4 regions of the Streptomyces sichuanensis genome follow, and region 4 is predicted to be linked to each of the others. Evidence: riboswitches for the same ligand, from Rfam matches in the RefSeq annotation. Region 4 holds a riboswitch; each other region holds the start of a gene.
The links. Region 4 has a riboswitch for cobalamin ahead of LE181_RS16250 (ribonucleoside-diphosphate reductase subunit alpha). Riboswitches for the same ligand answer to the same signal wherever they lie in the genome.

Region 1: linked by a shared signal. The riboswitch ahead of nicT (Nickel transporter NicT) and the one ahead of LE181_RS16250 (ribonucleoside-diphosphate reductase subunit alpha) in region 4 are both predicted to bind cobalamin.
Region 2: linked by a shared signal. The riboswitch ahead of cobN (cobaltochelatase subunit CobN) and the one ahead of LE181_RS16250 (ribonucleoside-diphosphate reductase subunit alpha) in region 4 are both predicted to bind cobalamin.
Region 3: linked by a shared signal. The riboswitch ahead of LE181_RS05745 (cobalamin biosynthesis protein) and the one ahead of LE181_RS16250 (ribonucleoside-diphosphate reductase subunit alpha) in region 4 are both predicted to bind cobalamin.

What each region holds. Positions count from the first base shown of each region.
Region 1 is NZ_JAIXMK010000016.1:24,465-27,666, forward strand. It holds gene nicT (Nickel transporter NicT) at 71-1,276, opposite strand; cobalamin riboswitch at 1,307-1,521, opposite strand; gene LE181_RS08070 (FAD-dependent monooxygenase) at 1,603-2,826, opposite strand; gene LE181_RS08075 (APC family permease) at 2,995-3,202, shown strand, end outside.
Region 2 is NZ_JAIXMK010000016.1:49,486-52,687, forward strand. It holds gene cobN (cobaltochelatase subunit CobN) at 1-1,277, opposite strand, end outside; cobalamin riboswitch at 1,375-1,501, opposite strand; gene cobG (precorrin-3B synthase) at 1,591-3,202, shown strand, end outside; gene LE181_RS08175 (precorrin-8X methylmutase) at 3,201-3,202, shown strand, end outside.
Region 3 is NZ_JAIXMK010000011.1:16,617-19,818, forward strand. It holds gene LE181_RS05735 (inorganic phosphate transporter) at 23-1,273, shown strand; gene LE181_RS05740 (hypothetical protein) at 1,293-1,535, shown strand; cobalamin riboswitch at 1,714-1,840, shown strand; gene LE181_RS05745 (cobalamin biosynthesis protein) at 1,963-2,985, shown strand; gene LE181_RS05750 (cobyric acid synthase) at 3,015-3,202, shown strand, end outside.
Region 4 is NZ_JAIXMK010000049.1:19,135-22,336, reverse strand. It holds gene mctP (monocarboxylate uptake permease MctP) at 1-948, shown strand, start outside; adenosylcobalamin-variant (AdoCbl-variant) riboswitch at 1,121-1,222, shown strand; gene LE181_RS16250 (ribonucleoside-diphosphate reductase subunit alpha) at 1,400-3,202, shown strand, end outside.

The sequences.
Region 1 (3,202 bases), on a different contig from region 4:
TGCCTGACGTGCGGCGGACCGACCAGGGTGGTGGTGCGGGAGGAGCTCACCGGGCACAGCCCGCCCGTCGTCAGCGCGCGGAAGGAGTGTGCGGGCCCGGGGTGTCCCCGTCCGTGACCGCGGCCGGCGGCAGCCCGGTGGCCGGCGCGGCGGCCGTGCGGGAGGCCCAGCGCTGCTCGACCTTCGCCAGGCGCCAGTAGGCGAGCGCGATCGCCCACACCACCACGAACAGGCCGACGATGACGAAGCCGACGTTGTCGAGGTTCAGCCCGGCGATCCAGCCGCTGACCGGGTCGTCGAGGCCGAGCTTCTCGTGCAGGACGCCGACCAGTTCGATGGTGCCGATGAGGAAGGCGACGGCGATGGACAGGCCGGTGATGGTGAGGTTGTAGTAGACCTTGCGCACCGGGTTGGAGAACGCCCACTGGTAGGCGAAGTTCATGAACGTGCCGTCGAGGGTGTCGAAGAGGCTCATGCCGGCGGCGAACAGCAGCGGCAGGCACAGGATCGCGTACCACGGCAGCCCGGCGGCGGCGCCGCTGCCGGCCATCACCATCAGCGTGACCTCGGTGGCCGTGTCGAAGCCGAGGCCGAAGAGGAAGCCCAGCGGGTACATCTGCCCGGGGCGGGTGATGGAGCGGGTGAAGCGCCCGAGGAGGCGGTTCATGAACCCGCGTGAGTCCAGGTGCTGCTCCAGCTCGGCCTCGTCGTAGCGGCCTTCGCGCATGGCCCGGAAGATGCGCAGGATGCCGGCGAGCGCGATGAGGTTGAGGGCGGCGATGAGGTAGAGGAAGCCGCCGGAGACGGTGGTGCCGACGATGCCGAGGGTCTGGTGGGTGGTGGACTCCTCGTCCATCAGCGTCCCGGCGAGCTGGGTGCCGCCGGCGACCAGCAGGGCCATCAGGACGACGACGCTGGAGTGGCCGAGGGCGAACCAGAAGCCGACGGAGACCGGGCGCTTGCCGTCGGCCATCAGCTTGCGGGTGGTGTTGTCGATGGCGGCGATGTGGTCGGCGTCGAAGGCGTGCCGCATGCCGAGGGTGTAGGCGGTGACGCCGAGGCCGACGCCGAAGACCTTGGAGTCGACGGTGTAGTGGTTCGGGACGACGAGCAGGAAGAGCACGCCGAAGGCGACGACGTGCAGGGCGGCTATGACGGCCAGCAGGCCGGCCGTCCGCACGGTGTCCTGGCGGCGCCAGCGGAAGGCGGGCAGGACGCCGCCGGGTGATGCGGCGGGATCGGCGGGACTGTCGGAAACCGACGGGAGGACAGACATGGTGGGGTGAACGCTCCAGCACCTCGTGGATCATTTCGAGATGCCGTGGCCGGTCTCCTGGCTTACGGGTCCGTACGCCACCGCCCCAGCCTTCCCGGCAGCCGGATGCTGCCAGTGGCTCCGCGCACCGGGGGTGCGCGGAACGGGACGGTCACTCCCCGATCACAGTGGCGAGGGCCGCTCCGGAATCGGACCACGGGGGTCTGTCACCGGTCTTCCCGAACACCACGGCCGGGCCACCTTAGCGCCCGGCCGCCCTCCTGCGGCACAAAAGTGGCTCTTGCCACGTTGTCGCAACAAGCTCCGCCCTGGTCACGGACGCCCCGTCACGGCGTGGGCCGTTCCAGCGCGTGGCCGCCGAAGCCCCGCTCGCCGTCGGAGATGCGCCGCCACCAGTCCTCGACCGTCCGCTGGTCCATGGCCGCCCAGTCGGGGGTGGCCTCGACCTGCGCCCGGCCGAGCCGCCGGGCGAGATCGACCACGGCGCGCCCGCTGGGCGAGCGTTCGGCGTCGTAGGCCCGCACCCCCTCGGCCCAGGAATCCGCCGCGCGCAGGGACCGCTCCAGCACCACCACGTCCTGCAGCGCCTTGACCGCGCCGCCGCCCATGTGCGGGCGGGCCACCGAGGCCGCGTCGCCCACCAGGACGAGGCGGTCCTGGCCGTAGTGGGGCACGGCGAGGTCGTACAGCGGCTGGACCGCGGCCGCGGAGCGCGGCGTGGCACGGACCACGTCCTGCCAGTACGGCGGGAAGTGCCGCTCGACGATGCTCTCGTGATGCTCGGTCAGCTCGGCGGTCACCCTGCCGGGCGGCAGGCTGGTCGGGTCGGCCGACGCCAGGGCGACGGTGGACGGCGGGGTGGCGTAGAAGACCCAGTTGGCACCGACGCCTTCCCCGCGCGGGCCGGGAATGCGGTAGGCGATCATGTGGCCGCCGGGGAAGGTGACGGTCGTCGCCTCGCCCTCGGGCCAGGCGGAGCGCGGCTCCGGCAGCAGCTCGCCGGGGACGGCGCCGCGCCAGGCCAGGTAACCCGCGTAGCCGGGCAGCTCGGGGGTGGGCGTCGCGGCCCGGACGACGGAGCGGTATCCGTCCGCGCCGACCACCAGGTCGAAGCGCTCCTCGCCGCCGCCGGCGAAGCACAGCGTGACCCCGTCCGGTGCGGGCACCACCCGTTCCACCACGGCGCCCTGCACGTACGCCACGGACGCGGGCATGCGGGCCCGCAGCGCGCTCCACAGCGGACCCCAGGCGTACGAGCGGAAGGGGAACGGCACCCCGCCCAGCAGCCGTCCGGCGTGCCCGCCGCCCTCGGCGGTGATCCAGGTGCGCCGGGTGAGCCGCACCCACGGCATCGAGGCGTCGGTGTACCCGGCGGCCTCCAGCTCGGCGTAGCGTTCCTTGTGCACCGCGAGGCCGATGCCGCGGTCGTGGAGCGCGCCGGCCGCCCGCTCGTAGACGACGACCTCGCCGGCGCCGGCCCTGGTCAGTGCCAGGGCGGCCGCGCATCCCGCGACGCTGCCGCCCACGACGGCCACTCTTCCTCCGCGCATGCCCCGCCCCTTCCTTCGCAATGGCGCCACGTGCCGCCCGATAGCACTCCGTGCACAGATCTTGACCGACCGTCGGGCACAGGGCCAGAGTCTCCGACACTCCGCAGGTGATGGACGCGTCGGGCGGGCCGGTGTACCAGTGCAGTATGACGAGAAGGGGCTGACGCCATGACAGATTCGGCAGCGCGCACGGAACACGGGCCCGGGGAGCCGGCGGTGCCGGGCCAGCGGGGCGCGTTCGTGCGCCGCATCGGCCTGTTCCAGGCCACCGCCATCAACATGAGCCAGATGTGCGGCATCGGTCCCTTCGTGACCATCCCGCTGATGGTGGCCTCCTTCGGCGGGCCGCAGGCGGTGATCGGCTTCGTGGCCGGTG
Region 2 (3,202 bases), on a different contig from region 4:
CAGCGCTTGTAGTCGGCGGCCGGGATCCGGACGGGGTTGCGGGCGAGCTGCTCCTCGGTGAGCCAGTCCTGGTCGTGGCCGCCGGCCTCGATCAGGGCGTAGATCAGCTCGTCGCCGTCGCCGGACGCGAGGCCGGGGACCTCCTCGTCGCCGAAGTCGTAGCCCTCCTCGCGCAGCCGGCGCAGCAGCGCCACGGCGCTGGCGGGGGTGTCGAGGCCGACGGCGTTGCCGATGCGGGAGTGCTTGGTGGGGTACGCGGACAGGACGAGCGCGATCCGCTTGTCGCCGGCCGGGATGTGGCGCAGCCTGGCGTGGCGCACGGCGATGCCGGCGACGCGGGCGGCGCGCTCGGGGTCGGCGACGTAGGCGGGCAGGCCGTCCTCGTCGACCTCCTTGAAGGAGAACGGGACGGTGATGATGCGGCCGTCGAACTCGGGGACGGCCACCTGCGTGGCGGCGTCGAGCGGCGAGAGCCCCTCGTCGTTCTCCTCCCACGCGCTGCGCGGGCCGGTCAGGCACAGGGCCTGCAGGATCGGCACGTCGAGGGAGGCGAGGGCGCCGGCGTCCCACGACTCGTCGTCGCCACCGGCCGACGCCTCGGCGGGCCGGGTGCCGCCGGCGGCGAGGACGGTGGTGACGACGGCGTCGGCCGCGCCGAGCGCCTCGATGAGCTCGGCCTCGGGGGCGCGCAGGGAGGCCACGTACAGCGGGAGGGCGCGGCCGCCGGCGTCCTCGACGGCGTCGCAGAGGGCGTCCACGAAGGCGGTGTTGCCGCTCATGTGGTGGGCACGGTAGTAGAGCACCGCGACGAGCGGGCCACTGGCGCCGGGCCTGGGGGTGCGCTCCAGCTCGCCCCAGGTGGGGGCGGCGGCCGGGGCCTCGAAGCCGTGGCCGGTGAGCAGCACGGTGTCGGAGAGGAAGCGGGCCAGCTGTTCCAGGTTGGCGGGGCCGCCGTGGGCGAGGTAGGCGTGGGCCTCGGCGGCGATGCCGATGGGGACGGTGGACGCCTCCATCAACTGGGCGTCGGGGGCCTGTTCGCCGGTGAGGACGACGACGGGGCGTTCCTGGGCGAGCAGCAGGTCGAGCCCCTCCTGCCAGGCGCGCACGCCGCCGAGGAGCCGGACGACGACGAGGTCGGTGCCCTCCAGGAGCGCCGGGAGGTCGTCGAGCGCGAGCCGGGCGGGGTTCGCGAGCCGGTACGGGACCGGGCCCCCCTGTGCGGCGGCCGCGCGGGCACTGAGCAGGTCGGTGTCGGACGTCGACAGGAGAAGGATCACGCGGCGCTCCCGAGTGCTTCGAGGGTCGCCCGGGGTGCGCGGCACCGGAACGTGCGCATGCTGCGGCTGGCCTTCCTCGGGGTCCGCGCCCCGGGCGGTTGGAGGACGGCGGGAGTTCCTGACTCGCGCGGCATCGCTGCCGCGCTCACAGTGGCGGGACCGTGCCGGAGTCTCACCGGCTTCCTCCCCTGACGCCGTCGCTGGCGTACGGCGGGCCGGATATCCGACGGGACTGCTGGATACTGCCCACCTGGTGAGCATAGTAAGCGCTGGTGATCCGGTGCGGGACGGTGCACCGGGCCCCGGCGTCGGTATGCTCGCCGCCATGCCTGTGCCCCCCACATCTCCCGCGGACCGGGACGAGACGTGCCGAACCGGCGCATCCCCGCGCGACCGCGGCGACGCGTGCCCCGGCGCGCTGCGGCTGCACTCCGCGGCCGACGGGGCGCTGGCCCGCATCCGGGTGCCCGCCGGGCTTTTGACGACCCGTCAGGCCGAGGCCCTGGCCGGGCTGGCCGAGGAGCTGGGCGACGGACACCTCGACCTCACCTCCCGCGGCAACCTCCAGCTGCGCGGCCTGCCTTCGGACTGCGGGGCCGTCCTGGCGGCGCGGCTGCGCGCGGCCGGCCTGCTGCCGTCGGACGCACACGAGCGGGTGCGCAATCTGGTCGCCTCGCCACTGAGCGGACTGGACGGCTCCGGGCACGCCGACGTCCAGGCGTGGGCACGGGAGCTGGACCGGCTGCTCTGCGAGAACCCCGACATCACTGCGCTTTCCGGGCGCTTCCTCTTCGGGCTGGACGACGGGCGCGGCGACGTCGCGGCCCTCGACCCCGATGTGACATTGATCGCAGAGGAGGGCGACCAGGCCGTCCTGCGCTACGCCACCGGGCCGGCCGGGCTGCGGATACCGGCCGCGGACGCGCCGCGGGCGGCGGTCCTGGCCGCCGAGCACTTCCTCGGCACGTTGCGCGCACACGAGGTGACCGCCTGGCGCATCAAGGACCTGGCTCCGCAACACCGCCCGCCCCTGGACGCCTTGGCCGACCGCCTTGTTGAGGCCGGCATACCGGCTGAGGCGATCGGCGGGACGGCCGCCCTTGCCGGACCCGCCGCTGCCGGGCCCACTGTTGCCGCGTCAGCCGTTGCCGGGCCCACTGCTGCCGGGTCGGCCCTTGCCGAGCCCGCCGGTGCCGGGCCCACCTCCGGCCCGGCACCGGCTGTCGACACAGCAGCCGGACCGGGGCCCGTGGCCGTGCCGGGACCGACGGCCGAAGCAGGACCGGTGGCCGGGCCGGGACCGGTCCCCGAACCGGGGCCCGTCGTCGGGCCCGACGGTCGGTGCGCGCTGTCCGTCACGGCGCCCCTCGGCCGGCTCACCGTCGGACAGTGGCGGCTCCTCGCCCGTACCGCCGCCGAAGCCGGCACCGGCGAACTGCGGGTGACGCCCTGGCGCGGCATCGTCCTCCCCGGCCTCCCCCGCGGGGCCGCTGCCGCCCGGCTGGCCGTGCTCGCCGACGCCGGCCTCGTCACCTCCCCCGCCTCCCCGTGGCACCGCGCAGGCGCGTGCGCCGGGCGCCCGGGCTGCGCGAGGTCGCTCACGGACGTACGGGCCGACGCGTCCGCCGCGCTCACCGACGCGCGCCCTGGCGGGCCCCGGGTGCTGCCGGTGTACTGGTCCGGATGCGAACGGCGCTGCGGCCACCCCTCCGACGGCCCGTGGGTCGACGTGCTGGCGACCGCGGACGGCTACCGCGTCACCGTACGGACCGGCGCCCCGGACACACCCCACGCGGTGGCCCCGGAAACGGCACCGGAGCTGGCCGAAGCGGTGACCACGGCACGTACGCCCGGCATCGCCCCGAGAACGACGACCGCCACGACAGCAACGGCAGCACCCCCACCAGGCACCACCCGTACGACAT
Region 3 (3,202 bases), on a different contig from region 4:
ATCGAGCTGATTGCCTGGGTGAATGGAAAACATCACGCTTCTCATCGGGATCGTGATCGTCACGGCCTTGGTGTTCGACTTTACGAACGGCTTCCACGACACGGCCAACGCCATGGCCACCACCATCTCCACCGGGGCGCTCAAGCCCAAGGTCGCGGTGGCCATGTCGGCCGTGCTCAACCTCGTGGGCGCCTTCCTGTCCGTCGAGGTCGCCAAGACGATCTCCGGCGGCATCATCGACGAGACCGCCGGCGTCAGGCCAGAGGTGATCTTCGCCGGACTGGTCGGCGCCATCGTCTGGAACCTGCTCACGTGGCTGGCCGGACTTCCCTCCAGCTCCTCCCACGCCCTCTTCGGTGGTCTGATCGGTGCGACCGTCGTCGCCGTCGGCTTCGACGCGGTCAACGCCGACAAGGTCGTCATGAAGGTCCTCATCCCGGCGGTCGCCGCGCCGCTGGTGGCCGGCCTCGCCGCCTGGTGCGCGACCCGGCTCACCTACCGCCTGGCCCGGGGCCGCGACGAGCAGGAGACCGCCAAGGGCTACCGCGCCGGGCAGATCGCCTCGGCCGCCCTGGTCTCCCTCGCCCACGGCACCAACGACGCCCAGAAGACGATGGGCGTGATCACCCTCGCCCTGGTCACCGGCGGCGTCGTCGCCCCGCACTCCGACCCGCCGATGTGGGTCATCGTCTCCGCGGGCCTGGCCATCGCGCTCGGCACGTACCTGGGCGGCTGGCGCATCATCCAGACGCTCGGCAAGGGCCTCACCGACATCAAGCCGGCGCAGGGCTTCGCCGCCCAGACCGGCGCGGCGACGGTCATCCTCGCCTCCTCGCACATCGGCTTCGCGCTCTCCACCACCCAGGTCTGCTCCGGCTCGATCATGGGCGCCGGCCTCGGCCGCAAGGGCGGCGTGGTGCGCTGGTCGACCGCCGGCCGCATGGTCATGGCCTGGGGCCTGACCCTGCCCGCCGCGGGCCTGGTCGCCGGTGGCGCGGCCCTCCTCGCCGACCAGGGCGACTGGGGCGTGGCCACGGTGGCCGTCCTCGGCCTGGCCGTCTCCGGCGCGATCTGGCTGGCCTCCCGCCGCAAGCCGGTCACGCACGACAACGTCAACGACCTCAACCAGCCGCAGGGCGTGGACGCCGCTCCCGTCGAGCCCGCCGGTGTGATCACCGCCGCCCTGCAGGCCGTGGCCCCGCCGCCGGCCGGCCCCCTGGCCGCCCCCGCGACCGCCTCCTCCGCCGCCCCCGCCGCCGCGGCGACGAGCTAAGGAACCAAGGAACCCCCTCATGCAGATCAACTGGGAAGCCCTCGGCCAGGTCTTCGGCGTCAGCCTCGTCGTGACCGTGACGCTCGTCGGCGTCTTCACCCTCGGCATCGTGGGCACCTCGTCCCGCAAGCCCCAGGAGCAGCCGGACGGCACCGTCGCCGCGCCCGTCGCCCCGGGCGCGATGATGCGCACCGGCGCGTACGCCTGCTTCGCCCTGTGCGCGGCGGCCGTCGGATACGGGATCTACCTGATCGTCGCCTGACGCGACCCCGCACGACCCGCGCACGAAGCGCCGGCCCGGCACCCGCCGGACCGGCGCTTCGTCGTTGCCGGCGTCGCCCGTGGCCCCACCCGTGACCGGCAGCCTCACCGCAGGTCAGGGTGAGTTGACTGCCCTTCCCGGGCCGTGGTGGACTTCCGGAGCCAAACGGCGACAGCAGAGGAAGCCGGTGCGAATCCGGCGCGGTCCCGCCACTGTCACCGGGGAGTGTCCCCCCACCGAGGGCCACGGTCCGCCGACGCGGGCCGGAAGGCCGGGGGCGACGCCGATCCGGGAGCCAGGAGACTCTGGTCGCCGGTCACGTCGAGCCAGGGCGCGGACCCTGAGTGAGGACACATCGCCATGCCCGGCCGCACACCTTTCGAACTCCCCCACCACCACCGCCGAGGCGTGACGGCGGTCTGACGTGATGCGTGCCGATCACATCGGTTTCGCGTGCGGTGCGGCGCTCGGCTTCGCCTGCGACCTCGTCCTGGGCGACCCCCGCCGGGGCCACCCCGTGGCCGCCTTCGGCCGCGCCGCGCACGCCGTCGAACAGCGCCTGTGGCGCGACCACCGCGGCTACGGCACCGCGCACGCCCTGCTGTGCGCCGGGGGTGCCGTGGCCGGCGCCGCGCTCCTCGCCCGTACCGCCCGCCGCTCCCGTCCCGCGGACATCGCCCTGACCGCCGCCGCGACCTGGGCCGTGCTGGGCGGCACGTCCCTGGGCCGCGAGGCGCGCGCCATCGGCGGTGCGCTCGCCGCGGGCGACCTGGACGTCGCCCGGGAGCGGCTGCCGCACCTGTGCGGCCGCGACCCGCAGGCGCTGGACGCGCAGCAGATCGCGCGGGCGGTCGTCGAATCCGTCGCCGAGAACACCTCCGACGCCGTCGTGGGCGCCCTCGTGTGGGGAGCCCTGGCCGGCGTGCCCGGCCTGGTGGGCTTCCGCGCCGTCAACACCCTCGACGCCATGGTGGGCCACAAGTCGCCCCGCCACCGGCGGTTCGGCTGGGCCTCCGCCCGGCTCGACGACGTCGTCGGCTGGCCCGGCGCCCGGCTCACCGCCGCCCTCGCCGTGCTCGCCGGCCCCGACCCGCGCCGCGCCTGGCGCGTGACCCGGCGCGACGCCTCCCGCCACCCCAGCCCCAACGCCGGTCCCGTCGAGGCCGCGTTCGCCGGCGCCCTCGGGGTGCGGCTGGGCGGCACCCTCGCCTACGCCGGCCGCGTCGAGCACCGCCCCGTCCTGGGAGCCGGGCTGCGCCCGGTGCGCACGGCCGACATCGAACGCGCGGTGCGGCTCTCGCGCAGGGTGTCCGCCCTCGCCCTGGGAGCCGCGGTGGTGGGCAGGCTCTCCCTGGCGAGCCTCACGAGGTCCGCCCTCACGAAGTCCACGATCACGACGTCCGTCGTCACGAAGTCCGCACGGACGTCCGCACGGAGGAGGAACCGGTGACAGCCGACGGGAGCGGGCCGGGCGGCCCGCTGGGCGGGGGCCTGCTGGTGGCCGGGACCACCTCGGACGCGGGCAAGAGCGTCGTCACGGCCGGCATCTGCCGCTGGCTGGTCCGCAAGGGCGTCAAGGTCGCGCCCTTCAAGGCGCAGAACATGTCGCTCAACTCGTACGTCACCCGCGAGGGCGCCGAGATAGGGCGCGCACAGGCCATGCAGGC
Region 4 (3,202 bases):
AAGGCCGGTCACGCGTTCGCGGCCGAAAACCCGGCAACCGGAAAACCGCGCGGCTCGCTCGTCACCGCCCCGCAGGCGCAGTGGGCGTACGCGACCCTCGCCCTCGGCTCGGCGATGGCCCTCTTCCTCTATCCGCACTCCGTGACGGCGGTGCTCTCCAGCCGCAGCCGCAACGTCATCCGGCGCAACACCACCATCCTTCCCCTCTACTCCCTGATGCTGGGCCTGCTGGCGATGCTCGGCTTCATGGCGATCGCCGCCGGGGTGAAGGTCAAGAACGGCCAGCTGGCCATCCCGCAGCTGTTCGAGGACATGTTCCCGGACTGGTTCACGGGCGTGGCCTTCGCGGCCATCGGCATCGGCGCGCTCGTACCGGCCGCCATCATGTCGATCGCCGCCGCAAATCTCTTCACGCGCAACATCTACAAGGACTTCCTCAGACCGGACGCCTCGCCCGAACACGAGGCGAAGGTCTCCAAGCTCGCATCGCTCCTCGTCAAGGTCGGCGCCCTCGTTTTCGTCCTGACCATGGACAAAACGGTCGCCATCAACTTCCAGCTGCTCGGTGGCATCTGGATCCTGCAGACCGTGCCCGCGCTCGTGGGCGGGCTCTTCACCCGCTGGTGCCACCGCTGGGCGCTGCTCGCGGGCTGGGCCGTCGGCATGACGTACGGGACGTGGCGGGCGTACGACACCCCGAGCGCCACCCAGGATCACTTCGGGAACACCAACCTCATCCCGTTCATCGGCGAGAAGGGGTACATCGGACTCACGGCGTTCGTTCTCAATGTGATCGTCGTCATCGTCGCCACGTTCGTCCTGAAGGCCCTGAAGGCACCCGACGGGGCCGACCAGACGAAGCCGTCGGACTACACGGCCGACGCCGGCGACCCGGGCGTCCGCACGGACCTCCCCCCGGCCACCGTGGGAGCCCCCGGCGGGCACTGACCCACCCCCCTCCACCCGAGGGCCGTCACACCCCCGCCAGGGGGCGTGACGGCCCTTTCCGCTTGCCCTCCAGGAGCCCTCCGATAGCACATTCCGCGACCGGCCCATGACGGGACGACACAACATGTGGGGGCGCGTACGGGGCCCGGCACTAGATGTATGCTCATCCTCGCTGTCGTCGCAGGGGAATCCGGTGGAAATCCGGAACTGTCCCGCAACGGTGTATGTGTGCGCATATACCCAGCGCACCCGAAGTCCGAGGACCTGCCGGCAGCAGCGTCCGCCACCGAGCCTGCCCTGGGCTCGGCTATGGGCGTTGAATTCGTCCGGGCCCCGCGGGTTGGGCCGACGGGACGCCTACGCGTCATGCCCCGGTGCAAGCGGCATGCCCGTACGCGACCGTCGCGCTCTCCCGCCCGGCCCACCCCAGCCGAGCGAGGGAGAGCCACACGTGACCATCGCGCCCGCCGATCCGGTCTCAGAGAACGCGGAAGCGACCGGCGGTCCCGGGACCGCGCTGCTGCGCACCCTGACCGATCTCACCGCAGACCTTCCCGCCACCGACCCGGGCAAGGTCGCCGCCGCCGCGCTGCGCGGCCGCAGCGCCGCCTCGGACGAGGCGGAGCTGCGCTCCCTCGCCACCGAGGCCGCCGCCGGCCTGATCGCCGAGGAGCCGGAGTACTCCCGCCTCGCCGCCCGGCTGCTCACCCTCGCCATCGCCGACGAGGCGGCCGGCCAGGGCGCGACGTCCTTCTCCGCCTCGGTGGCCGTCGGCCACCGCGAGGGCCTCATCGCGGACGAGACCGCCGCCTTCGTGGCCAAGCACGCCGCGCGCCTGGACGAGCTGGTCGAGAAGGCCCTCGTCGACGGCGCCGACGACCGCTTCGGCTACTTCGGCCTGCGCACCCTGCACAGCCGCTACCTGCTGCGCCACCCGATCCACCGCGACGTGATCGAGACCCCGCAGCACTTCCTGCTGCGCGTGGCCTGCGGCCTGGCCGAGGACCACTCCGAGCGGGCGCTGGAGGACGTCGCGGAGCTGTACCGCCTGACGAGCACGCTCTCCTACCTGCCGTCCTCCCCCACGCTCTTCAACTCCGGCACGCGCCACCCCCAGATGTCGTCCTGCTACCTGCTGGACTCCCCGCTGGACGAGCTGGACTCGATCTACGACCGCTACCACCAGGTGGCGCGCCTGTCGAAGCACGCGGGCGGCATCGGCCTGTCGTACTCGCGCATCCGCTCCCGCGGCTCGCTGATCCGCGGCACCAACGGCCACTCCAACGGCATCGTGCCGTTCCTGCGCACCCTCGACGCCTCCGTCGCCGCCGTCAACCAGGGCGGCCGGCGCAAGGGCGCGGCCTGCGTCTACCTGGAGACCTGGCACGCGGACATCGAGGAGTTCCTGGAGCTCCGCGACAACACCGGTGAGGAGGCCCGCCGCACCCACAACCTCAACATCGCGCACTGGATCCCGGACGAGTTCATGCGCCGCGTCGAGGCCGACGCCGACTGGTCGCTCTTCTCCCCCGCCGACACCCCGGACCTGGTCGACCTCTACGGCGACGAGTTCGACGCCGCCTACCGCGCCTACGAGGCCGCCGGCAAGGCCGTCAAGCAGGTCCCGGCCCGCGTGCTGTACGCCCGCATGATGCGCACCCTCGCGCAGACCGGCAACGGCTGGATGACCTTCAAGGACGCCGCCAACCGCACGGCCAACCAGACGGCCGAGAAGGGCGCGGTCGTCCACTCCTCGAACCTCTGCACCGAGATCCTTGAGGTCACCGACGACGGCGAGACCGCGGTCTGCAACCTGGGCTCGGTCAACCTGGCCCAGCACCTGGGCGCCGACGGCGAGATGGACTGGGAGAAGCTCGACCGTACGGTCCGTACGGCCGTCACCTTCCTCGACCGCGTCGTGGACATCAACTTCTACCCGACCGAGCAGGCCGGCAGCTCCAACAGCCGCTGGCGCCCGGTGGGCCTGGGCCTGATGGGCCTGCAGGACGTCTTCTTCCGCCTGCGCCTGCCCTTCGACTCGGCCGAGGCGAAGGAGCTGTCGACCCGCATCTCCGAGCGGATCATGCTCGCGGCGTACGAGGCGTCCGCCGACCTCGCCGAGCGGCACGGCCCGCACCCGGCGTGGGAGGCCACCCGCACCGCCCGCGGCGTGCTGCACCCCGACCACTACCCGAACGCGGTGGCCGGCTGGGCGGACCGCTGGGAGGCGCTGCGCGCCCGCATCGCCGCCGTC